3 regions of the Cryobacterium lyxosi genome follow, and region 1 is predicted to be linked to each of the others. Evidence: riboswitches for the same ligand, from Rfam matches in the RefSeq annotation. Region 1 holds a riboswitch; each other region holds the start of a gene.
The links. A riboswitch is a leader RNA that binds a small molecule or an ion and turns the genes downstream of it on or off. The one in region 1 is predicted to bind thiamine pyrophosphate.
Positions count from the first base shown of each region.

Region 2: it holds a riboswitch for thiamine pyrophosphate, as region 1 does, so the genes downstream of both, thiD (bifunctional hydroxymethylpyrimidine kinase/phosphomethylpyrimidine kinase) here and E3T27_RS14685 (3-oxoacyl-ACP reductase) in region 1, are expected to answer to the same signal.
Region 3: it holds a riboswitch for thiamine pyrophosphate, as region 1 does, so the genes downstream of both, E3T27_RS01025 (ECF transporter S component) here and E3T27_RS14685 (3-oxoacyl-ACP reductase) in region 1, are expected to answer to the same signal.

Region 1 is NZ_SOGT01000015.1:250,214-257,619, reverse strand. Features, by position in the region: gene E3T27_RS14700 (ABC transporter permease) at 1-66, shown strand, start outside; gene E3T27_RS14695 (ABC transporter ATP-binding protein) at 59-853, shown strand; gene E3T27_RS14690 (LLM class flavin-dependent oxidoreductase) at 850-2,166, opposite strand; gene E3T27_RS14685 (3-oxoacyl-ACP reductase) at 2,180-2,944, opposite strand; TPP riboswitch at 3,001-3,101, opposite strand; partial or broken gene E3T27_RS17405 (Tn3 family transposase) at 3,176-3,300, opposite strand; gene E3T27_RS16660 (MarR family winged helix-turn-helix transcriptional regulator) at 3,338-3,769, opposite strand; gene E3T27_RS14675 (substrate-binding domain-containing protein) at 3,905-4,993, shown strand; gene fmdA (formamidase) at 5,074-6,324, opposite strand; gene E3T27_RS17400 (FmdB family zinc ribbon protein) at 6,372-6,656, opposite strand; gene fmdA (formamidase) at 6,823-7,406, opposite strand, start outside.
Region 2 is NZ_SOGT01000008.1:223,885-231,290, forward strand. Features, by position in the region: gene thiS (sulfur carrier protein ThiS) at 1-108, opposite strand, end outside; gene thiO (glycine oxidase ThiO) at 111-1,337, opposite strand; gene thiE (thiamine phosphate synthase) at 1,381-2,025, shown strand; partial or broken gene thiD (bifunctional hydroxymethylpyrimidine kinase/phosphomethylpyrimidine kinase) at 2,094-2,939, opposite strand; TPP riboswitch at 2,922-3,021, opposite strand; gene E3T27_RS07295 (alpha-mannosidase) at 3,165-6,236, opposite strand; gene E3T27_RS07300 (ABC transporter permease) at 6,879-7,406, shown strand, end outside.
Region 3 is NZ_SOGT01000002.1:8,758-16,163, forward strand. Features, by position in the region: gene E3T27_RS01010 (VIT1/CCC1 transporter family protein) at 1-1,012, shown strand, start outside; gene dinB (DNA polymerase IV) at 1,196-2,410, shown strand; gene E3T27_RS01020 (hypothetical protein) at 2,436-2,765, shown strand; TPP riboswitch at 3,107-3,217, shown strand; gene E3T27_RS01025 (ECF transporter S component) at 3,249-3,908, shown strand; gene E3T27_RS01030 (ABC transporter ATP-binding protein) at 3,912-5,441, shown strand; gene E3T27_RS01035 (energy-coupling factor transporter transmembrane component T family protein) at 5,438-6,232, shown strand; gene E3T27_RS01040 (AAA family ATPase) at 6,225-6,836, shown strand; gene E3T27_RS01045 (hypothetical protein) at 6,833-7,096, shown strand; gene E3T27_RS01050 (D-alanyl-D-alanine carboxypeptidase family protein) at 7,097-7,406, opposite strand, start outside.

The sequences.
Region 1 (7,406 bases):
ACCTATGTCGCCGAACGGGCGATCATCCCTTGGCACTCGAAGGAACGCAGGAGCCGGCATGGTTGAGGCAACGCCCCCGAAGATCGAATTGCGCGGAATATGCAAGTCGTTTCCGCTCGGCCACGGGCAGGTACGGTCGGTCCTCGACGACGTCGCCTTCTCGGCGCAGCCGGGTGAATTCGTTGCCGTGATCGGTCCGAGCGGATGCGGCAAGAGCACCATGTTCAACATCATGGCCGGCCTGGAGACGGCCAGTTCCGGCGAGATCCTCGTCGACGGGGATGTCGTCACCGGTCAACATGAACACTTCGCCTATATGCCGCAGAAAGATTTGTTGTTCCCCTGGCGCAGCATTCTGGAGAACACATCCCTCGGCCTCGAGGTTGCGGGGGAAACAAAGAAGATCGCCCGAGCACGGGCGGCCAGTCTCTTTCCAGCCTTCGGCCTGTCTGGTTTTGAAGATGCACATCCTTTCGAACTCTCCGGGGGCATGCGCCAGCGCGCGGCCTTGCTGCGCACCGTGGTGCAGGGCAGAGATGTCCTGCTGCTGGACGAACCCTTCGGGGCTCTGGACTCCCTCACCCGCACGGACATGCAGTCCTGGTTGCAGGGGGTGTGGTCCCAAAACGCCTGGACTGCGGTGCTGATCACCCACGACATCCGTGAGGCCATCTACCTCGCCGACCGGGTGGTCGTTCTCAGTGCGCGGCCGGCATCCGTGCGGCTGAACCTGACCATCGACCTGCCACGGCCGCGCGCGCTGTCGATGACCACCTCAGCAGAGTTCGCCGGATACGAACGCACACTCCTGGCGACCCTGCACGAGGAAACCCGCTCGTCCAGTGCACCCTAAGCGTCAGCGCCGACCGTGGGGCGTTGTAGCCCCAGATGCCCACGCAAGGTATCGGCGGTGTAGCGGGTGCGGAACAGACCGCGCCGTTGCAACACAGGGATCACCCGGTCCACGAACTCGTCCAAGGATTCCGGCAGCAGCGGCGGCATGACATTGAAGCCGTCTGCGGCACCGGAATGAAACCACAACTCGATTTGGTCGGCGATCTGCTCCGGCGTTCCGACCATGGTGCAATGCCCACCGCCGGCGGCAAGCCGGCCCAGTAACTGCCTGACCGTGGGCTGCTCAGCCTGGATAATTCGTAGGATGGTCGCATACCGGCCCTGAGGCCCGGTGAAGCCTGCCAGCGGCGGCAGCGGCGGCACCGGCGCATCCAAGTCCCAGTTACTGCAATCCTGTTGCACGAACGTTCTCAGCTGCGCGAGCGACTGCTCGGTCGGTAGGAGGGCGTCGACCTCCGCCTGCTTCGCCTGCGCCTGCGCTTGTGTGGACCCGACATAAGTGACGAGTCCGGGCATGATCAACACCGCATCCGGATCGCGGCCGGCTTCGGTAATGCGCCTCTTCACATCTTGGTAATACTCCTGCGCGCTGGCGAGGTCATAGGCCACCGCATAGATTCCTTCGGCATAACGGGCGGCCAGCGCCCGGCCAGGGTCGGAAGCGCCAGCCTGGAACAATACCGGTCGACCTTGCGGCGGGCGCGGCACCGTCAGCGGACCGTCCACCCGGAAGTGTTCGCCGGAGTGGCCGATCGCTCGCACCCGGGTCGGGTCAGCATAAACACCTCCGCGGTCCAGGACCAAAGCATCGTCCTCCCACGAATCCCACAATTTCAGTGCCACCTCGATGAACTCCGCTGCCCGGCTGTAGCGCTGATCATGGGAGGGCAGCACGTCCATCCCATGGTTGCGGGCTTCGGCGTCAAACATGGAGGTTACCACGTTCCAGCCGATGCGCCCCTTACTGATGTGATCCAACGATGCAAGCATGCGCGCCGCGTGGAAGGGCGTGTAAAAGGATGCCGAGACGGTGCTGACCAGCCCGATGCGGCTCGTCGCCCGCGCCATCGCGGCCATCGCGGTCAACGGCTCAAGAAACCACCGCGGGCCGGTACTCACATCACCGACGGCATGCCCGTCGGCGAAGAACACGGCGTCAAAGAACCCACGTTCAGCGCTTTGGGCGAGCCGTTCATAGAAACTGATGTCTCCCAACTGGTCGGCGGGCGACTGCGGCCGCCGCCAAGCGGCACCGTGGTGGCCACAACCCATGAGGAATGCATTGAAGTGAAGCTGGCGCGGAGCTGACATGAGCGGCGCGCCCCTAGTTCATCACCAGGCCGCCGTCGACCACCAGGTTCTGCCCGGTGACCGACCGCGCCCAGGGGGAAGCAAAAAAAAGTACCGCATCGGCAAATTCGTCGGGGGTTGTCACCCTGCGCAGCGGGGTGGACGCGGCAATGAAGTCGAACACGTCCTCGGGGGTGGCTGCGCTGGCATCCGTGGTGCGCAACAGCCCCCCGGAGACCATGTTCACCGCGATGTTGTGCGGGCCAAGGTCTGAGGCAAGGGTGCGGGTCAACGAGAGCAGTGCGGCCTTGGAGGCCGTGTAGTCGTGGTACGGCACCACCGGGTTTTGGAATAGGTTCGTGCCGATGTTGATAATGCGGCCAAACCCGGCCTCGCGCATGCCGGCCAGCGCCTGCTGGGTCGTGTTCAGGGCACCGCGGACACTGCCAGAGAACTGCGCCTCAAACTCGTCCCAACTGATGTCGGCAGCGCCGGAGCGGGCATCGCCGTTGAATTGGAAATCGGCCAACGCGTTATTGACCACCGTCGTCACGGGGGCCCCGAAATGTGCCTGAGCCTGCGTGAATATTGCCGCGACCTGGGCTCGGTCGGTGACGTCGGCCCGCACAGCAAAAGCGTGTTCAGGGCCGTAGCTGGCAGCCAGGGTCTCCGCCGCTGCGGCGCTGTTGCGATAGTTAATGACCACCCGGGCGCCCTGAGCCGCGAAAGCGTGCACGATGCTTGTACCCAAGCCGCGTGCACCGCCGGTGACCAGGACAATCTGTTCTGCTATTTGCATGATTTTCTTCACCTTAGGTAAGGCGAAAGGACGAGATTCGGCACCACTCTGGTACACGAAATTCTCCGTGACATCCCTTCGCTAGTTCGAACTAGATCAGGTTCAACGGGTGTCATCTCAGCCGACCGTCATCCAGTCGGCACCCCGTGTCGCTGGGACCGAGTATACGCAACCGCCGGTACCGGCAAATTCGCGTCCCAAGCCTGAACTCATCAACTGCCGCGCTGGTCGACTTTGTCGACAGTGCTTTTCCTCGAAGGACCGGTCGCGGATCTCTCCGAAGCGGTCGAAGAACATAGCCTGGGCTACGTCTTTCGGGCCTCGCCCTTGTTCAGTCCCGCTGTGATTTTGCGGCGAAAGTTTGGGATGGCGGAAGCTAGTGAGAGGGCATCCCTAAATAGTTGGGCGGTTCTGGGCGGTGCCCCCGACGAGGTGCGCCAGCAGGCGGATGAGCTCTCGGTTCTCCTTCGGTGACAGATGGGAGGTCACCTCGGCCTCCGCCTCATGGATCAGAGGAAGCAGCTCTCGTACGACGGAGCGTCCCCGCTTGGAGAGATAAGCCAGTACTCGGCGGCGATCCGCGGAGTCGACGTTGCGATAGCAGAGCGCCATCTCGATAAGTTGATCGACCACTCGCGTCAGCGTTGGCCCCGTGATATTCGTCGCCGCCGCCAATTCGGCCATCGGCGAAGCCGTGTGGTCGAAGAGATATGACAGCACGCGCCACTGGTCGAGGCTAATCCCGTGTCCTCGAAGTCGACGTTCAATGTGCCCCGTAAACAGCTGGTTTGCTTGAGAAACAAGCTGGATGTTCGGTCCGTCCACGGGTAGAGTCGCGCCGTCGGAGGGTGACGCTTGCACTTTCTTCCTTTCCAACCGGAACGAACACCGTTCAATAGGATACTTTTTACTCAAGACCTAGTCGAAGTTATTCATTTGCACGCGAACAAGGGTGTTCTCTTGGCAAAGTATAAGCGCCGACACCGACACAGCGCTCCGGTCCTCGATGACACGATACGAATCGGGTTGGCCGTTCCTCTGCAAGGGCCGGCTGGAATATTCGGGCCGTCGTGCGAGGCCATAGCCGAATTGTGCGTTTCCAAGCTGAACAAGACGGGGCTGCTCGGCCGTCGAGTGGAGATCGAGACCATCGATGCGGGGGCGCCGCCCCCCGAGATCGCCCAGACCGTGGCGAAGCTGATCGATCGTGGGCGTATCCAAGCGCTGACGGGCTGGCACATCTCATCCGTGAGAAGTCATCTCGTTCCGGTTATGGCGGGCCGTATCCCGTACGTCTACACCTCCTTGTACGAGGGCGGGGAGCGTCATCCCGGAGTCTTCTGCTCGGGAGAGACTCCCCCGATGCAGATCGCGCCCGCCCTGTCCTGGCTGCGCGATCAGCTCGGAGTGCGCAGCTGGTTCATCGTGGGTGATGACTATGTGTGGCCGCGTCGTTCGGCGACCGCGGCGATGAGCTACGCGAGGGCGCTGGGCTTGCAGGTGGTCGGCTCGCAGTTCGTTCAATTGGGCACGGAGGACTTCGCACCCCTGGTCAGGCGGCTCATCCGTTCCGGAGCAGACGGTGTGCTCATGTTCCTGGTCGGGCAAGATGCCGTTGCTTTCAATCGCGCCTTCGCACGCGAACACATGCAGCACCGCGTCATCCGCTTTTCACCGCTCATGGAGGAGAACATGCTGATCGCGTCCGGCCCCGGTGCGATCGACGAGATGTACGTCTCCGCTGGCTATTTTCGCTCGCTGTCAACGGCAGGCTCGCTCGATCTCGTCGGCGAGTACACCGACAACTTTGGAGCGGATGCGCCTCCGCTAAACAACCAAGCTGAGTCCTGCTACGAGGGCATCACCGTTTTGGCGAGCCTGATTCGTGCCGCGCAGTGCCTCGACGTGTACTGCCTGACCGCGGTATCGGAGGGGGTCGGTTACGACGGTCCACGGGGAGCCGTCGAGTTGAGGAGCGGCCATCTTCAGCAGAAGGTGCACTTGGCGCGGGCCACCGTGGCAGATTTCGACGTGATCACGACCCTCTGAGAGGGCCGCGATCACATCGAGCGGATGGTACGGCGCCGATCCATCCGGTGTTGTGCTGGATCGGCCTCGCGTCGATTCGCTCAGGAGGAGGCGACGGCCACTTGTCCTCGGTCAGTGTAGATCGGTCCGTCACCGTTCGGACGCACATCGAAATCGAAGATCTCGGTCGGAAGGAACACCGAACAAGCCGCATTCGGGATGTCGACAACGCCGCCGATGCGACCCTCGATGGGGGACGTGCCGAGGATCAGGTACGCCTGCTCTCCGGTGTAACCCCACTTGGTCAGGTATTCGATCGCGTTCAGACAGGCGTTGCGGTAGGCCTCGGTGGCGTCCATGTACAGGTTTGTGTTGTCACGGTGATCGACCGAGATCCCCACGAATGTCAGCCACTCAGAGTACAGCGGCGCGACGCGCCCCGGCATGAAGACTGGGTTCCTGTGGATGCCGTACTTCTCCATTCCTCCCTTGATGAGGTCGACGCGCATATCGATGTAGCCACCCATTTCGATGGCACCACAAAAATTGATCTCGCCGTCGCCCTGGCTGAAGTGCAGGTCACCACCCGAGAGCAGCGCACCGTCGACGAAGACCGGGTAGAAGATCCTGCTGCCCCGCGAGAGGTTCTTGATGTCCATGTTGCCGCCGTGCTCTCGGGGGGGAACGGTGCGCGCACCCACTCTGGCGATGCGGTCGGCCACGTCTCCGCTTGCCGTGCCTGCGAGCGTTCCACGGACCGTGGGTGGCAGTGCGAGTGCGGGAACACGGTGCGGGTCGGTGTCGATCAGCGCCTGCTCGCGACGGTTCCAGCTCGCTAGCAGATCGTGTGAGGGGGCCGTGCCGAAGAGTCCGGGGTGCGCGATGCCGGTGTACTTCACCCCGGGAACGTGACGCGATGTGCAGTTTTGGCCACTGAAATCCCAGATGGCCTTGTAGGCCTCGGGGTAATAGTCGGTCAAGAACCCGCCACCGTTGACCTTCGCGAAGATACCCGAGTAACCCCACCCTTCACCGCAGTTTTCGCCGACGGTCTGCGGAACCGGACCGATGTCGAGGATGTCGACAACGAGTAGATCGCCCGGCTCGGCCCCTTCGATTCTGATTGGTCCGGAGAGCATATGGCAGGGGTCGAGGTCGACATGGCGAACATCGTCCGCTGAGTCGTTGTTGCCGATCTGGCCGTCCGTCCACTCCTTACACTCGATGCGGAACTCGGCACCGGGTTTGACGGTCGCAGCCGCGGGAATGTCGGGATGCCAACGGTTGTGACCGGGAACGGCTTGCTGTGCCATGGGAAGGTTCTGATCGACGCTGAAAATGACTTCTGGCATGAGTGGTCCTTTGCTGAGTATCGAGTGAATGTGCAGGTGACGTGCCGTCAGTTCGTGGGGAGTCGCGGATAGCGCGGGTCGCGAACCGGCCCGCGCGACGCCCGTCTCGCGGACGGTACCGAGCGGACGACCTCGGGTACTTCACTGCTTCGCCCGGCCTGAATGAAGGCAGAGTCCAGTGCTCGTGAGCGAGACCCAAAATTAGGAGCGGTGAATACCCGAGCCGCATTCTGTCTACACTTCGGGCAGGACGTATCGGAGGTATTTCCGGTGAGGGAGAGATCGGCATCGAACTCTCCGCAATCGGGACAGCGAAACGAGTAAAGGGGGATGATTATCTCCTTTCTTTTTATTTAGTTTATATTCATTTGGAAGTAAATGTCCATTGTGATGCTCGATCGGATGGAGCCGGGTCTGTGGTCGACCGGGAGTCGAGCCGATACAGCTGAAGAGCGGCGTCAGCCTCCTGCTGCTGCTCGCCGGATCACCCGGCGCACCTCACCGGTTGGCCGCTCGCGGTGCACCGATTCCAGGATTGACCTGGAACGGCCCGACGGCTGACGGCTGCACGTCGAAATCGAAGATCGATGTGGGGATGTATACCGTCGAGCAGGAGTTCGGAATGTCGACCACGCCCGACAACCGGCCTTCAATGGGTGCGGCGCCGAGCAGCAGGTAGACCTGTTCTGGCGAGTACCCGAACTTGGTGAGGTAGTCGATGGCGTGCAGGCAGGCCCGCTGGTACGACAGGTGCGAGTCCAGATAGCGCTGTTCGCCGTCGAGCGTCACCGAGGTTCCGGAAAAGGCCAGCCACTGGCTGAACTGCGGTTCCACATTGCCCGGCATGAAGATGGCGTTCTCGCTCACCCCGTAGGTCTCCATGCCGCCCTTGATGATGTCCACGCGCAGCTCGATGAAACCGCCCATCTCGATAGCCCCGCAGAATGTGATCTCACCGTCGCCTTGAGAGAAGTGCAGGTCACCGAGTGAAAGGTTGGCGCCGTCCACGAACACCGGGTAGAAAATCCGGCTGCCCTTGGACAGGTTCTTGATGTCCTGGTTGCCCCCGTTTTCGCGTGGTG
Region 2 (7,406 bases), on a different contig from region 1:
GGCTGCATGGCCGCCCGTTTCGATGCGTCGCCCGGTGATCTCGGCTACGAGGTCGGTCACGGTGCCGCCGGATACGGTTCGTTTCTGGCCATTGACGGAGATGATCACGGTCACGATAGGCCTCCTTTCAGTGAAGCGGATGCGGGCTCTCGGCTCGCCGAGAATCGATCGGGCCGAAAATTTCGCCACCGATCGTCTGCAATGCCCTCGATGAGCTGCAGGCAGTACTGGGCTGCGACCGGGGTGAGCAGTACACCGTGACGAAAGAATCCGGTGGCAATGATGAGGCCGGCGATGTCACCGTTTAAACACCCGACACGGCCGAGGAACGGTGCATTGTCCGGCGTTCCCGGACGGGCCCGAGCGGTCGTTTCGATCAGCTCCAGCTCGCTGACCGCCGGCACCAGGGCCTGTGCATCACGCAACAGCTGGTATACGCCGCCGGCCGAGACCACGCCCGAGCCGTCTTCGCGCTGGGTGGCTCCGATCACGAGCGTTCCGTCGGTGCGCGGAACCAGGTAGACCGGCACCCCGTGCACCAACCCGCGCACCGTGCAGGTGAGCAGCGGCCGAAGGTGCTCGGGCACCCGCAATCGAAGTACGTCCCCGTACACCGGGCGAAGCGGCAGGCGCAGGTGCTCGGGGAGCCCGTCCAACCCGCCCGCCCAGAGTCCATTGGCCACGACCACCTCATCGGCTTGGATCGAGCTGCCGTCAGCCAGGGCGACGCCGGTAACGCGCGAGGAGGCATCCGTTGCATCGGCGTGCAGTAATCCACGCGCACGCACCCGAATCACGGCGTCCTGGCCGTTGGGCGCGAGGGCGGCGAGCGCGAGCTGGATGCGCTCGGTGAGCCGTCGCGGGTCGACCTGGTGATCTTGTTCCACCAAAAAAGCGCCGGAGACCTGGGGGCTCAGCAGCGGTTCAAGCACCCGCGCTTCGCGCACGGTGAGGGGCTCGACACCCAATCCATTGGCCACCTGCACAGCACGCAGGTCGGCGAGGGCTTGCCGGTCGGCCGCGTCCGCGCCCACGTTCAGCGTTGTCGTTCGCTGGTATCCGGTAGCGTCGCTATCGGTTCCGAGCGAGTCGATGAAGTCGGGATACAACTTCGAGGACGCGAGCATGAGATCAAGCAATGCCTCTTCCCGATAGTGCAGTTCGCTCACCGCGGCGAGCATTCCGGCTGCAGCGAAGGTGGCACCGCCGGCCGGGTCGGGGTCGATGACGACCACGCTACGGCCGGAATGCGCCAGCGTCCAGGCGATGCCGAGCCCGATGACGCCGCCGCCAATGACGGCAACATCAACTGTTCGCTGCGCTTCCCGCTCACTCATGGTGTGCACCGATGCCACGGCAGCGCCCCTTAGGGTTGGTCGCATGGACCCCATCACCGCCCGGCTGTATCTCTGCACCGATGCCAGAAAAGATCGCGGCGATTTCGCCGACTTCGTGGATGCCGCCTTCGCCGGCGGGGTCGACATCATCCAACTGCGCGATAAGAACATCGACGCGGCCGAGGAACTTCACTATCTCGAGGTTCTGCACACGGTCGCCGACCGTCACGCCCGGCTCTGGGCGGTCAACGACCGAGCGGATATCGCCGGCCTCTCCGGCGCACCGGTTTTTCATGTCGGCCAGACTGACCTGCCGCTGCCTGCCGCCCGCACACTGCTCGGCACGGCTGCGCGGATCGGCCTGTCCACCCACACCATCGAGCAGGTGGATGCCGCCGTCACCGCCGAGAACCTCGACTATTTTTGTGTCGGTCCGGTCTGGGCTACGCCAACGAAACCCGGCCGCGCAGCGGTCGGAACCGACCTGCTGCGCTATGCGGCCGCGCAGAGCGCCACCGTCGGCAGCCTGCGCCCCTGGTTCGCCATCGGCGGCATCGACCTCGGCAACATCGCCCAAGTCGTCGACGCCGGCGCCACCCGGGTAGTGGTGGTGCGCGCGATCACCGACGCCGACGACCCGACGGATGCCGCTCAGCGTCTGCTCGCCAGCCTCCCGCCACTCGGCTAGTCCCACCGACCGTACCGCGTTCATCGCACGCCTGCAGTCAGAGTGGATACTGCTGTTGCACGGGCGAACAGCTGATGAAAGTGGTGAATCGGGCCATTTCCCTGGCCGACCTCGAGGTCGTCGGCGTGGGCCAGGGCGTCCTGGAGCCAGTCTTTGACCTCGACGAGGGACTGCGCCCAGTCACCGGTTCTCGCCTGCACCGTGGCCATGGCCGAGGAGAGCGAGCATCCGGTGCCGTGCGTGTTCCTGGTGCGGATACGTGGCAACGCGACCTCGACCACGCTGTGCGACAGTAACCCCTGGGTGTTGACCAGGGCATCCGGGCAGCTGGTTTCGTTGAGATGGCCGCCCTTGACCAGCACGGTGACACCGGTGCGAGCAGACAACCTTCCGCCCTGCTCCAGGGCCTCCGCCCAGGTGGCCGCCGGGTGCTCCCCGAGCAGAACAGCCAGCTCGGGAACGTTGGGCGTGACGAGATCGACCTGAGGGATCAGGTCGCGCAGCGCTTGCTCGGCTGAGCGGTCAAGTAGCCGGTCGCCACTCGTTGCCACCATCACCGGGTCGAGCACCACCACGGGCGGTCGACACTCCATGAGCCAGGAGCGCACCTCGGTAATGACGTCGAGTTGCGCGAGCATGCCGATCTTGACGGCATCGATGGTTACATCGTCGCTCACGGCGTTCAATTGTGCGCGCAGAAAAGCCACCGGCGGGGTGTGCACCGAGCGCACCCCGCGCGTATTCTGCGCGACCAGAGCACTGATGACCGCCATGCCGTAGCCGCCGTTGGCCGCAATGCTCTTCAGGTCGGCTTGAATCCCGGCGCCGCCGGTCGGATCGGTTCCGGCGATACTGAGAATTCGAGGCGTTTGCCGCAGCGCGAGCTGGGAGGTTTGATCAGTCATCCGTGACATTCCTTCGCTAGTACTAACTAGACAGGTTCGACGGGTATTGATCTCAGCACGCACACTATGTGCGGCACCCCGTGTCAAGGATCACCCTATACGCGCGCGCATTCAGCGCACAACCGCGCACGCGGTCACCCTGGAGCACGCCTATGCGCCGCCGGCTCTGCGACCGCTCAACGACTGGCTGCACAAAGTATTTCGCAGATAGTCACGCCAACGATGGGAGCCTGCCTACGAATGGTGGCGCAGGCTCCCCTCGCCCTCTGCGGCAGAACGGGCAACTCGCAGGGTGATGATCTGGAAAGCGCGCAGCACCAATCGACCACCAGCATCGGTTGTCGACTGCACTGCTACAGGGGCGACAGTGCGTTCGAGCAGATCGGTCTCGACGATTTCTGAGACAGTGAAGCCGAAGCTGACAGTGCCCGTGGAGCGCGAACCGCTCGCCTCGTACAGTCGCACGATAAGGTCACCGGAACGATCTTCGGCCAGTTTTACGGCTTCGACCACGATCGATGGGCACTCGCTCACGACTACGGGCGCTACGGCCGCGCCGACCACATCGCGCAGCGGCAGGTTGATCCGGTAGCCCTGCGCCGCAGCTCCGAGTACGTCTGGCGTCAGACTTATCGAGGTGCGAAGCGTGTGCACTCCTTGATCCGCAGTTGGGTCAGGGAACGTCGGCGCACGCAGCAGTGACTCCCGCACAGTCGTGGTCGTCCCTCCCCCGACTCGAGTAGTGCGGCTGATGTCATGCCCATAGGTTGAGTCGTTGGCAATCGCAATCCCGAAGCCCGGCTCCCCGACGAAAACCCACCGGTGTGCGCAGGTCTCGAAGCGAGCAGCATCCCAGGACGTGTTGACGTGGGTCGGCCGATAAATGTGGCCAAACTGTATTTCAGACGCAGCGCGGTCAGCGTGCACGTCGAGCGGAAAAGCCAACTTCAACAATTTTTGACGCTCATGCCAGTCAACCGTCGTCACGATGTCCAGGCTCGGCTGGTCACCGAGTACGGTCAGATCCTGCTGAACGGATGACCCCCCGAAGCGCCGCGTCACGCGCACCGTGACCAGCCCTGCACTCTGCACGAGCACCTTGACTTCTTCTGCTTCCAGAAGTTCCACGCCGTTTCGGTCGTAGTGCTCGTCGATGTCCCACGCGTCCCACTGCGTCGGGGTATCCCGAAAAAGTTGGAGCACATTGCCCGCTTGCCCCGCGGGCACGGCTTCTCTTCCGCTCACGCGGTCTACCAAGGAAATGAGGAGCCCACGTGCATCGATGGATGCCCGCACGACGTCGTTCTCGAGCACGAACGCCCCATCGGCCTGATGAAGGCGCACGGCTCCGGTTGGTATCCGCGGCGCAGCAGACAGGGCAGGCACTCCCGCTACCGGGAACGGTGACGCATTGAAGCTCACCGGCGTCGCATCCGTTTGCGCCGAGGAGGTGAGCGCCGCCACGGATGTCGCGATCAGGTCTTCGAGATCGATTCGCACGGTCTCGTAGGCCGCTTCGGCAACCTGATGCACCCACGCGATAGAGCTTCCGGGCAGAATATCGTGAAATTGATTGAGCAACACGGTCTGCCAGGCAGCAGCCAGTCGTTCGTAGGGATAGTCAGCGCCCATATAAAAGTACGCCGTTGATGCCCAGAGCTCGGCCTCCCGAAGCAGGTGCTCGCTGCGACGGTTTCCGGATTTGGTCCTGGACTGCGATGTGTAGGTACCACGGTGAAATTCCAGGTAGAGCTCCCCCGACCACACGGGCGGGTTGGCATACGTGGCCTCCGCCTCCTCGAAGAACGCCCGCGGGCTGGCCATACGCACGGTCGGTGAACCCTCGAGCGAACGCGTACGCTCCGCCGCTGCGAGCATCTCCCGATTGGGCCCACCGCCACCGTCTCCAAAACCGAACGGTACCAGCGACACGTTTGACGCACCCTTCTCGGAGTATTGGCGTTGAGCCCGGGCCAATTCTTCCCCCGATAACAGCGAGTTATAGGTATCCACCGGTGGAAAGTGGGTGAAGACCTGGGTGCCGTCAATTCCCTCCCAAGCGAAGGTGTGGTGAGGCATGGTGTTGGTTTCGTTCCAACTGATTTTTTGGGTGAGGAAGTATTTCGATCCCGCCGCGGTCACGATTTGTGGGAATGCCGCCGTGTATCCAAACGAGTCCGGCAGCCAGATTTCGAGGGGTTCGATGCCGAAATCCTGCATGAAGAAAGCCTTGCCCACGAGCAGCTGCCGAGCCAGCGATTCCCCGCTGGGCATGTTGGTGTCGGATTCGACCCACATACCGCCCACCGGAACGAAGCGGCCCTCGAGTGCGCGCGTCCGGATGCGTTCAAACAGTTCCGGATAGTGCTGCTTCATCCATGAATACTGTTGCGCCGACGAACAGGCGAAGATGAAGTCGGGGTCTTCATCCATCAGGTGCAACACGTTTGAAAACGTGCGCGCACACTTGCGAATGGTTTCACGCACCGGCCAGAGCCAGGCCGAGTCGATGTGGGCGTGCCCGACAGCGATGACTCGGTGGGCGCTGGCGTAGGCGGGTTGCGCCAGAAGGGGCGCCAGTAAAGCGCGGCCGAGGGATGCCGTGCCGCTCACATCCTCGGGGTCCATTTGGTCGGTCATTTTTTCCAGCGCCCGAAGAATCTCAGCGGTACGCGGTAGGTCAGGGCTCAGCTGTTCCATGAGTCCAAACAGTGTCCACACGTCTTGGTCCAGTTTCCACACTTGGGTGTCGAGCAAAGCAACGTCCATGCGGCGCAGGCGGTAGATCGGTTCGATACCCGCCGTAGCCTTGTCACCCACGAGTGTCGGCTGAAAGCCCCAGTCACTTCCCACGTCGGGGTTGGACGCGGCTTCAATGTAGATATCAACCTGCTCTCCCGGCTGGGCGATCAGCGGCACATAGTTATTGAACGGCTCCACCGCTTTCACGATGTGCCCCTGCGCGGTGAAGACCAGACCTTCCGCCTGGAACCCGGCCTGGCCAGACAGAAAACCGAGGTCCACGATGACTTCCGTGCGCGTGTGGAGGTCGTGAAACCGAGACCAGTCGGAGGGAACCATACCTGTGATGTGGAACCACGTCGTGCCCCAGGGCTTGCCCCAATGCTGGCCGATGCTGAACGGGGTGAAATCCTGGCCTTGCGCCTCAGAAAACGGCACGGGTTCGTCGGGCACTTCCCACGCGCTGATGGTCAACGGTGACGAAACCCGGTACAGCGACGGGGTGACCCGCTCGCTGACGAAACGACGGATGCGGGCGCGAATGAGGGTGGAATTGTCGTGCACGTGGTGCTCCTTGCGCTGGAGGGGTCAGAGCGTGACGGCACCGGCCATGGCCGAGGATCCGCCGAGAACACGCGACACGAAGACGTAGAGCGAACTTTGGGGAGGCCACCGTGATCGTGGTCGATTCCGAGGCTGCCTTATCGCCGTTCGCTGAACAGCCGGACACGACGAATACTGCCATGGCCACGAGTGCGACGGCGAAAGCATGTGACTTTTTCATGAATTGCCTGAGTCCCTGACGCAGTGCTCCTCGGCATCGTTGCCGGTGATTCTGCGTATTCCATACATACAACGGATGAACTAATTGCTGTCCAGATTTACTCTAGGAATGTAACAGGACTGAGACTTTTAGAAAAAGACCAGAAAATGTACAGCGTCGACGACCACGGGGTCGGTGTGTACGCCGGCCTGGTTGAATCCGCTGAGCGCGTGAAGGTTTCCCCGTGGGAGAGTCGGAGCACGTGATCGAACCGTAAGGTCTCGCTGCGCCCATCGGGGGATGGCCGTGCAAGACTGCACTAGAGTCTTGGCCTATGGCTTTCAGCCCGCGTCCCTATCCAGCTCCGCATCGGCGCCTCCAGTTGTGCCCGTGCCGGTGGCGGTAAATCAGTGTGTGCGTGATCGAAGCAAAGGGGTTTTGATGTGTGGGATTTTTTAGGGGGTCAGTATGAGCAGATCCTGTTCAACAGCTGGCAGCACTTCAGTCTCGTCGTGCAGTGTCTGATCCTGGCGACAGTCCTCGCCGTCGTGCTGGCCGCCGTCGTTTACCGCAGTTCCGCGCTTACCGGGATCGCTAACTCGGTGTCAGCCATTGGCTTGACTATCCCGTCGTTTGCGTTCATCGGGCTGCTCATCGCGCCGCTTGGCTTCGGCGTCGTTCCGGCCGTCATTGTCGTGGCGTTCTTCGCCACTCTGCCTATTCTGCGCAACGCGGTCGTGGGCCTGTCGGGTATCGCACCGTCGATCGTGGAATCCGCCCGCGGCATCGGCATGAGCAGGTTCCGCACGCTCCTGCAGGTGGAACTGCCGATGGCGTGGCCGATCATCCTCACCGGCATTCGGGTATCCGCTCAAATGGTCATGGGAATCGCCGCGATCGCCGCATATTCCCTCGGCCCGGGCCTCGGCGGATTCATCTTCTCCGGCCTCTCCCGACTCGGCGGTGCCAAC
Region 3 (7,406 bases), on a different contig from region 1:
CGTGTATCGCGACCTCGCGAACCGTCGTGCGGGCGAGGAGCGCCAGATTTTGCTCGCCCTCGCCGATGCCGAAGGACGGCACGAAGAACACTGGCGGCAACTGCTCGGCAGCAATATCGGCTCACCGAGGCGCGGCGCGCTGCGCACTCGTTTTTTGGCGCTGCTCGCTCGACGGTTCGGGTCGGTGTTCGTGCTCGCCCTCGCTCAACGGGCCGAGGGCCGCTCGCCCTACAACGCGGATGCGGACGCGACCAACGCCATGGCCGCTGATGAGACCGTGCACGAAGAGGTCGTGCGTGGCCTCGCCGCCCGAGGCCGCAAACGCCTGTCGGGTACCTTTCGGGCCGCCGTGTTCGGTGTCAACGACGGGCTGGTGAGCAACCTCGCCCTCGTGCTTGGCATCGGGGCGACCGGGGTCCCGGCCGCGACGATTCTGTTCACCGGCATCGCCGGACTCCTGGCCGGGGCGCTCTCGATGGGTGCCGGCGAGTACGTCTCGGTGCGCTCCCAGCGAGAACTGCTCGAAGCTTCCACCCCCGCCGCGCCGGCCAAGAGCGTGCTCTCCCACCTGGATCTCGCTGCAAACGAGCTGACCCTTGTCTACCGGGCCCGGGGCATGTCCGAAGACGAGGCGGAGGCGCACGCCCGCGGGGTACTCGCTACCGCCTACGCGGCGACCGGACCGATCTCGGCGGTCAGCCCGCAGGCCCCCACGCATGACGAGCACGAGGCCATCGGCACCGGAACCGGAGCGGCCCTGTCGAGTTTCTGCTTCTTCGCCTCGGGCGCGCTGCTGCCGGTACTGCCCTACCTGTTCGGCATGAGCGGCTACGCGGCTATCATCGTCGCCACGATTCTTGTGGGCGTCGCCCTGTTGGCCACCGGCGCAGTCGTCGGCCTGCTCTCTGGCGGTCCGCCGCTGAAGCGTGCGCTGCGACAACTCGTGATCGGCCTGGGCGCGGCCGCGGTCACCTACCTGCTCGGGCTGGTTTTCGGCACGACGCTCGGCTAGCTGCCCGATAAAACGTGTCGTCCCGTCGCATAACTCCTGCAGATTGCGTGACGTGATTCACGGCTCCCGCGAAAAGACGCGGTCCCGACATCTTCCCGCAGTGATTTGCAGGAGTTATGCCGTGGAATTGTATTTTCCCTCTGTCAGTAGTGCATATGAGCCGGATCGGGTTAGGGTTTTTCGGTGGGCAGACAGGATGGCAGCGGGCGGCAGATTTCGGCGGACGACGTCGACGACCGTTCGGCGACGGTGCTGCACGTTGATCTGGACGCGTTCTTTGTTTCGGTCGAGTTGCTCTCTCACCCTGAATTCGCGCATCTGCCGGTGATCGTCGGCCACCGCGGCGGCCGTTCGGTCGTCACGGCGGCCAACTACATCGCTCGAAAATACGGTGTGAACTCGGCCATGCCCATGTCGCTCGCGTTGCGCCAGTGCCCGAACGCGATCGTACTCGAGCCGCACATGGGACAGTATCGAGACTTTTCCACCCGAGTGATGAGTATCTTCGACGACGTCACGCCACTGGTGGAACGGCTGGGCATCGACGAAGCGTTTCTTGACGTTGCCGGCGCGACTAATTTGTTCGGTTCACCGGCTGTGATCGGCGAACTCATTCGCGCCCGCGTGTTCGCCGAAACCGGCCTCGTCTGCTCCGTCGGCGCGGCGTCGACCAAGTTCGTCGCCAAACTTGCCTCCGGCCTGGCCAAACCCAACGGTCTGCTCGTCGTGCCGGCCGACAAGACGGTGGAGTTTCTGCATCCGCTGCCCGTGACCGCACTCTGGGGCGTGGGGTCCGCTACTGAGCAGATGCTGACGCGCCTCGGCCTGAAACTCATCGGCGATATTGCCCGCACGCCCTTGGACGTGCTGAAAAAAACACTGGGGGAGGCCTCCGGTGTGAAGCTGTTCGAGCTGTCCTGGGGGCGTGACCCACGCTCGGTAACGGTCGAGCGGGAAGAGAAGAGCGTCGGCCACGAGGTGACCTTTGAACACGACGTGACCGATATCGACCGACTGCACAGTGAGTTGCTGCGGCAGTGCGACCTTGTAGCGGCACGGCTGCGGCGCAGCGATCTCGTGGCACGGCGCGTGGCACTCAAGCTGCGCTACACAGACTTCAGTACCGTTACCCGGTCGCGCACCCTCGCTGAACCGAGCAATGTCGGCCGGCGAATCTATGAGGAAGCAGTCGCTGCCTTCGACCTGCTGGCCGCGTCGGGTATTCGGGTGCGACTGATCGGGGTGCGGGCCGAGCAGCTCGGTCCAGCGTCGGGATCGGTTGGCTTATGGGATCCCGACGAGGACTGGCGCGGGGCCGAGCTGGCAGTCGATTCCGTGACCGAGCGATTCGGGGCGGGAACAGTGCGTTCGGCCTCCTTCTTCAAGCCTCGCCCATAAGGCACGAGTCGGCTACCCTGTTGGAATGACCAGCCTCCCGGAAAAACTCGCAGAAACCTTCCGTTCCGCCGGTGTGAAATCGGCTTACGGTGATCCCGTGCAAATTGACGGCGTCACCCTCATACCGGTGGCGCTCAGCTATTACGGTTTCGGTGGCGGTGATGCCGGCGAAGGCGGTGCTGTCGGATCCGGTGGGGGCGGCGGTGGCGTATCGCTGCCGATCGGTGCCTATGTCAAGTCGGGCGGCACCGCTCGGTTTGAGCCGAACGTCATCGCCCTGCTCGCCGTCGGTGTGCCATTCCTTCTGGTCGCCGGGCGCGCCCTGGCCCGAATAATCCGAGCCCTCAAGAAGTAGCTTTGCTCTCTAGGCGGGGCCCGGGCCGCTGGCCCAGTCTATAAACTCAGCCCGGTTCCCCCATTTGGGCCCGGGCGCGCGCGGCGGGGGCGACGAGCAGAACGGATACGGCGGGGCCGGCGCGGCCGGCGCGCGAACCGACGGCGCGCCCACCGAGGCACCCTGGGCCGCAGCCAGGACGGAAAGTGCCACGGGCCGCTCACCGGCAATCCCTGGGCGATACGCCGACGCCGCATCAGGAACCGACGCATCAGCAGGAGATACAGCGCCGCCAACACGAGCAGGATGCTGATACTCATGTCGTGATTCCCATGCCGCAAGTCTAGGCGGGGCGCTAGAATTGGCGGTATCACGGGAGTCCGGTACACCGGGCTGAGAGGAAGCTGACCAAGCTTCGACCGTCGAACCTGATCTGGATCATGCCAGCGCAGGGAGGCTTCTCGATCCCGTGCCCTGTATTCACCTACGGAAAGGGCACGAACAGTGCACGCTACAACGTCTTCACTCCGTCAGTCCACTCGCCAGGCTTCGAGGGCGAAGAAGCCCCGCAACTTTCGCTGGCGCGTGGTCGACATCGTCGTCGCGAGTGTCATCGGCGTTGCGAGCGGCGTCATCTTCTGGGCCTGGGGCCTGGCCTGGTCCCCGCTCAGTGCGATCCTCGCGTTCACGCCCGGCCTCGAGGGTCTCCTCGCCGGTGGCTGGCTGTTCGCCGGAGTGCTCGGCGGTCTCATCATCCGAAAGCCCGGCGCAGCCGTGTACACCGAGGTCGTCGCCGCTGTCGTGTCGATGCTGATCGGCACCCAGTGGGGCTTCTCCACGCTCATCTGGGGCGTCGTCGAAGGCCTGGGCGCCGAAATCATCCTCGCGCTGTTCCTCTATAGCAACTGGCGACTCGGTGTCGCCCTTCTCGCTGGCGCGGGCGCCGGCGTGGCAGTAGGTCTGCTCGACACGACCTTCACGAGCTATGCGGCATTGGATTTCGGCTACAGGGTCGTCTATTTCGTATCCGCTGTCGTGTCGGGCACCGTGCTGGCCGGCCTGCTGTCCTGGCTGGCCGTGCGCGGCCTGGCCCGCACCGGTGCGCTGAGCCGGTTTGCTGCCGGTCGGGAAGGGTCGCGAGCACCCTCCGCCGCGATCAGCTAGCGGATGTTGGACACCCCGCCGTTCCCGGCCGGTCACGGCGCGCAGATCCGCGCCGTACAGATTCGAGCCCGCGACTGGGGCTGGCGCCACGCCGGGCGCCACAATCAGGCGGTGTCCGGGCTTGACCTGCAGGTCACGCCCGGCGAGCGGGTTTTGCTGCTCGGTGCCAGCGGTGCAGGCAAGAGTACCCTCATGCACGCGTTGGCCGGAGTGCTCGGCGATGCCGAAGACGGCGACGAGACCGGCAGCCTGCTCATCGACGGTCGCCGCGCGGCCGAGGCGCGCGGGCGGGTCGGACTCGTGCTGCAGGATCCGGACTCCCAGGTCGTGCTGGCCAGGGTCGGAGATGATGTCGCATTCGGCTGCGAGAACCTCGCCGTCCCGCGCGCCGAGATCTGGCCGCGGGTGCGGCAGGCTCTTGCCGAAGTCGGCCTGGACCTGCCCCTCGACCACCCCACCTCGAGCCTGAGCGGCGGGCAGAAGCAACGCCTGGCTCTGGCGGGCGTGCTCGCTATGCGGCCGGGGCTGTTGCTGCTCGACGAACCGACCGCGAACCTCGACCCCACTGGTGTCATCGAGGTGCGCGACGCCGTTGTGCGCTCCCTCGATCATTCCGGGGCCACCTTTGTGGTCATCGAGCATCGGGTCGAGGTCTGGCAGGACGTCGTCGACCGCGTCATCGTGCTCGACCCGGCCGGCGGCGTGCTGGCCGACGGCCCCACCCGCGAAATCCTGTCAAGGCAAGGTGAGCGATTGGCGCAGGCCGGCGTCTGGGTGCCAGCCCTGCCCCCCCGGTTTCCGGCGCGCTCTCCAATCACTTCGGTGCAGACCCTGCTGCGGGCCGAGGGGCTCGCGTTGGGTCGCGTTCCGTTTGGACGGCGTGCGGCATCCGTTGTCGCCGCTGGCATCACCCTCAACCTGCGGGCCGGCACCGCCACCGTTGTGACCGGCCCCAACGGCGCCGGAAAATCTACCCTCGCCCTCACGCTGGCCGGACTGCTGAAGCCGGCCGGGGGAACGCTGCAGGCAAGTGACACGTTTGCGGCCGGTATCGTTTCCGAGCCGCACCGCTGGCGTTCCCAGCAGCTGCTGACCCGCATTGGAACCGTCTTTCAAGACCCGGAACACCAATTCCTGGCCGCGACGGTGCGGGCCGACCTGCAGATCGGCCCGCGCGCCCTCGGGCTCAGCCAGGCCGAACAGACCAGCCGCGTCGACGAGCTGATGCACCGGCTGCGACTCGACCATCTCGCCGACGCCAACCCGTTCACCCTGTCGGGTGGCGAGAAGAGGCGGATGTCCGTCGCCACCGTTCTCGCGACCCGTCCCCGCCTGCTCGTGCTCGATGAGCCGACCTTCGGGCAGGATTCTCGTACCTGGCAGGAACTCGTGACCCTTCTGGCCGAGCTGCTCGATGAGGGCATCGCGCTCGTCGCGGTCACCCACGACGCCCAGTTCGTCAACGCTCTCGCGGACGAGGAATACCGGATTGGTATGCCTGACCCGATCCGGCTCGGGACGGGAGCGCCATGAGTCTGCTGACCCCGACGATCCGCCCGAGCGTCGTCGCCCGACTCAACCCGGTCGCCAAGCTCGCAGTTGCCCTGATCGTGAGCTGTGCGCTGCTGCTCTCGATCGACTGGGTCTCGGCCGGAGTCGCCCTGCTGCTCGAGGCCGGACTTTTGCTCTGGTGCGGCCTGAGCGCCCGACAATTTTGGCTGCGAACGGCACCGGTCTGGATTGCGGCCCCGATGGCTGCCATCACGACGGTGCTCTATGGCGAAGACTCCGGCGCGCTGCTGTGGCAGTTCGGATTCATCTCGGTGACCGAAGGCTCAGCCCAGCTCGGCCTGGCCATCGGGCTGCGGGTGCTCGCCATCGGTCTGCCCGGTATCGTGCTACTCGCCACGACGGATCCGACAGACCTCGCCGATGGCCTCGCCCAGGTGCTGCGGCTGCCCGCGCGGTTTGTGCTCGGCGGTTTGGCTGGTCTGCGACTCGTAGGTATGTTCATCGAAGACTGGCACTCGCTCACGCTTGCCCGTCGGGCCCGCGGGGTCGGCGATGGCGGTGGGCCGCGCGGCGCCGCTCGCCGGTTCTTCGGCCCGGCCTTTTCCCTGCTCGTCATTTCGGTGCGTCGGGGCAGTAAACTCGCCACGGCCATGGAGGCGCGCGGATTCGGCAGCGACGAGCCCCGCACCTGGGCACGACCGTCGCGGGTCCGAGCGGCCGACGCGGTCCTGGTCGGCATCGGATTCGCCATTGCCGGTATCGCCATTGGCGTTGCGGTGTGGGCTGAAACCTGGAGCTTCATTCTTGCCTGATACCGATAGCAGAGAGGCCGTACACGACGATATGGTCTTGCTGGCGCCGTTACTGCAGGCCGTGGCCGCTGCCGGCTCGAACCCCGTGGTGCTCATCGACGGTCCTAGCGGTGCGGGGAAGAGCACCCTCGCGGACGCATTGAGAAGGCACTGGCCTGGCCCGCACACCCCTCAACTGGTGCGGATGGACGACATCTATCCCGGCTGGGATGGCCTCGACGCGGCCGTCTGTCACCTGCACCGTTACGTTCTCCAGCCACGACACCGAGGTCTGCCGGCGGCGTGGCAGCGCTACGACTGGACTGCGAGTCAGGCGGCGGAGTGGAATCTGCTCGACGCGGCCCGCCCCTTGATCGTGGAGGGCTGCGGAACTCTCGCGGCCGCACACGAACCGCTCAGTCACGTGCGGGTCTGGCTCGCGGCCGACGACGCTCTGCGTAAACAACGTGCGCTCGATCGCGACGGAGAAGCATTTCGCACTCACTGGGACCAGTGGCAGCAGGAGTGGGCGACCTATCTCAAACAGGAGGGGCCTGAACCTCGCGCGACCGTTCGATTACGGGCGGGCAGCTCCGGCCGCAGAGGACTAGATTGTTTGCCATGAGCAATACTGACAGCGCAACCCCCACCCTGTACGTCGCCGAGTTCATCGATGGCCCGCTCGAGGGTCAGATCGATTCCCGGGCCCTCGTGCGCGGCAAACACGAGGCACGCATCAGCATGGTGGCCGCCGTCGCCGGACTGGAATCGGTGTTCTGGTACGACGAGGTCGATCAACGAGACGTGAGCGGGCAACTCCGCGTGCGCTACGCCTTCGACCAGGGCGAAAGCGATCCGGTTGACGCCGAGGTCGATCCGATCTAGTTACTGGTCGAGCAATGCCGAGATCATCATGACCGGATGGAGCAGCCGCCAGCCGACTCCAGGGTCGTTGATGGCCTGGTCGAGTTTCAAGGCCGCCGAGAGTTTCTCCCCGGCGACGCTGAGCTGTACCTGGCCGATGTTCGCACCGGTGCGGGCCGTGGTGAAATCCTTGAGCGTGACCGTTGCGGCCTCCGGGCTGGCGGCCTGCCAGGCATAGCGCGTGCGCGAGACGCCGACCACGGCCGAGGCGTCATCACCCCATGCGGATTCGAACGTCGCGTATGCGTCACCGGCGGCCAGCACCGGTAAC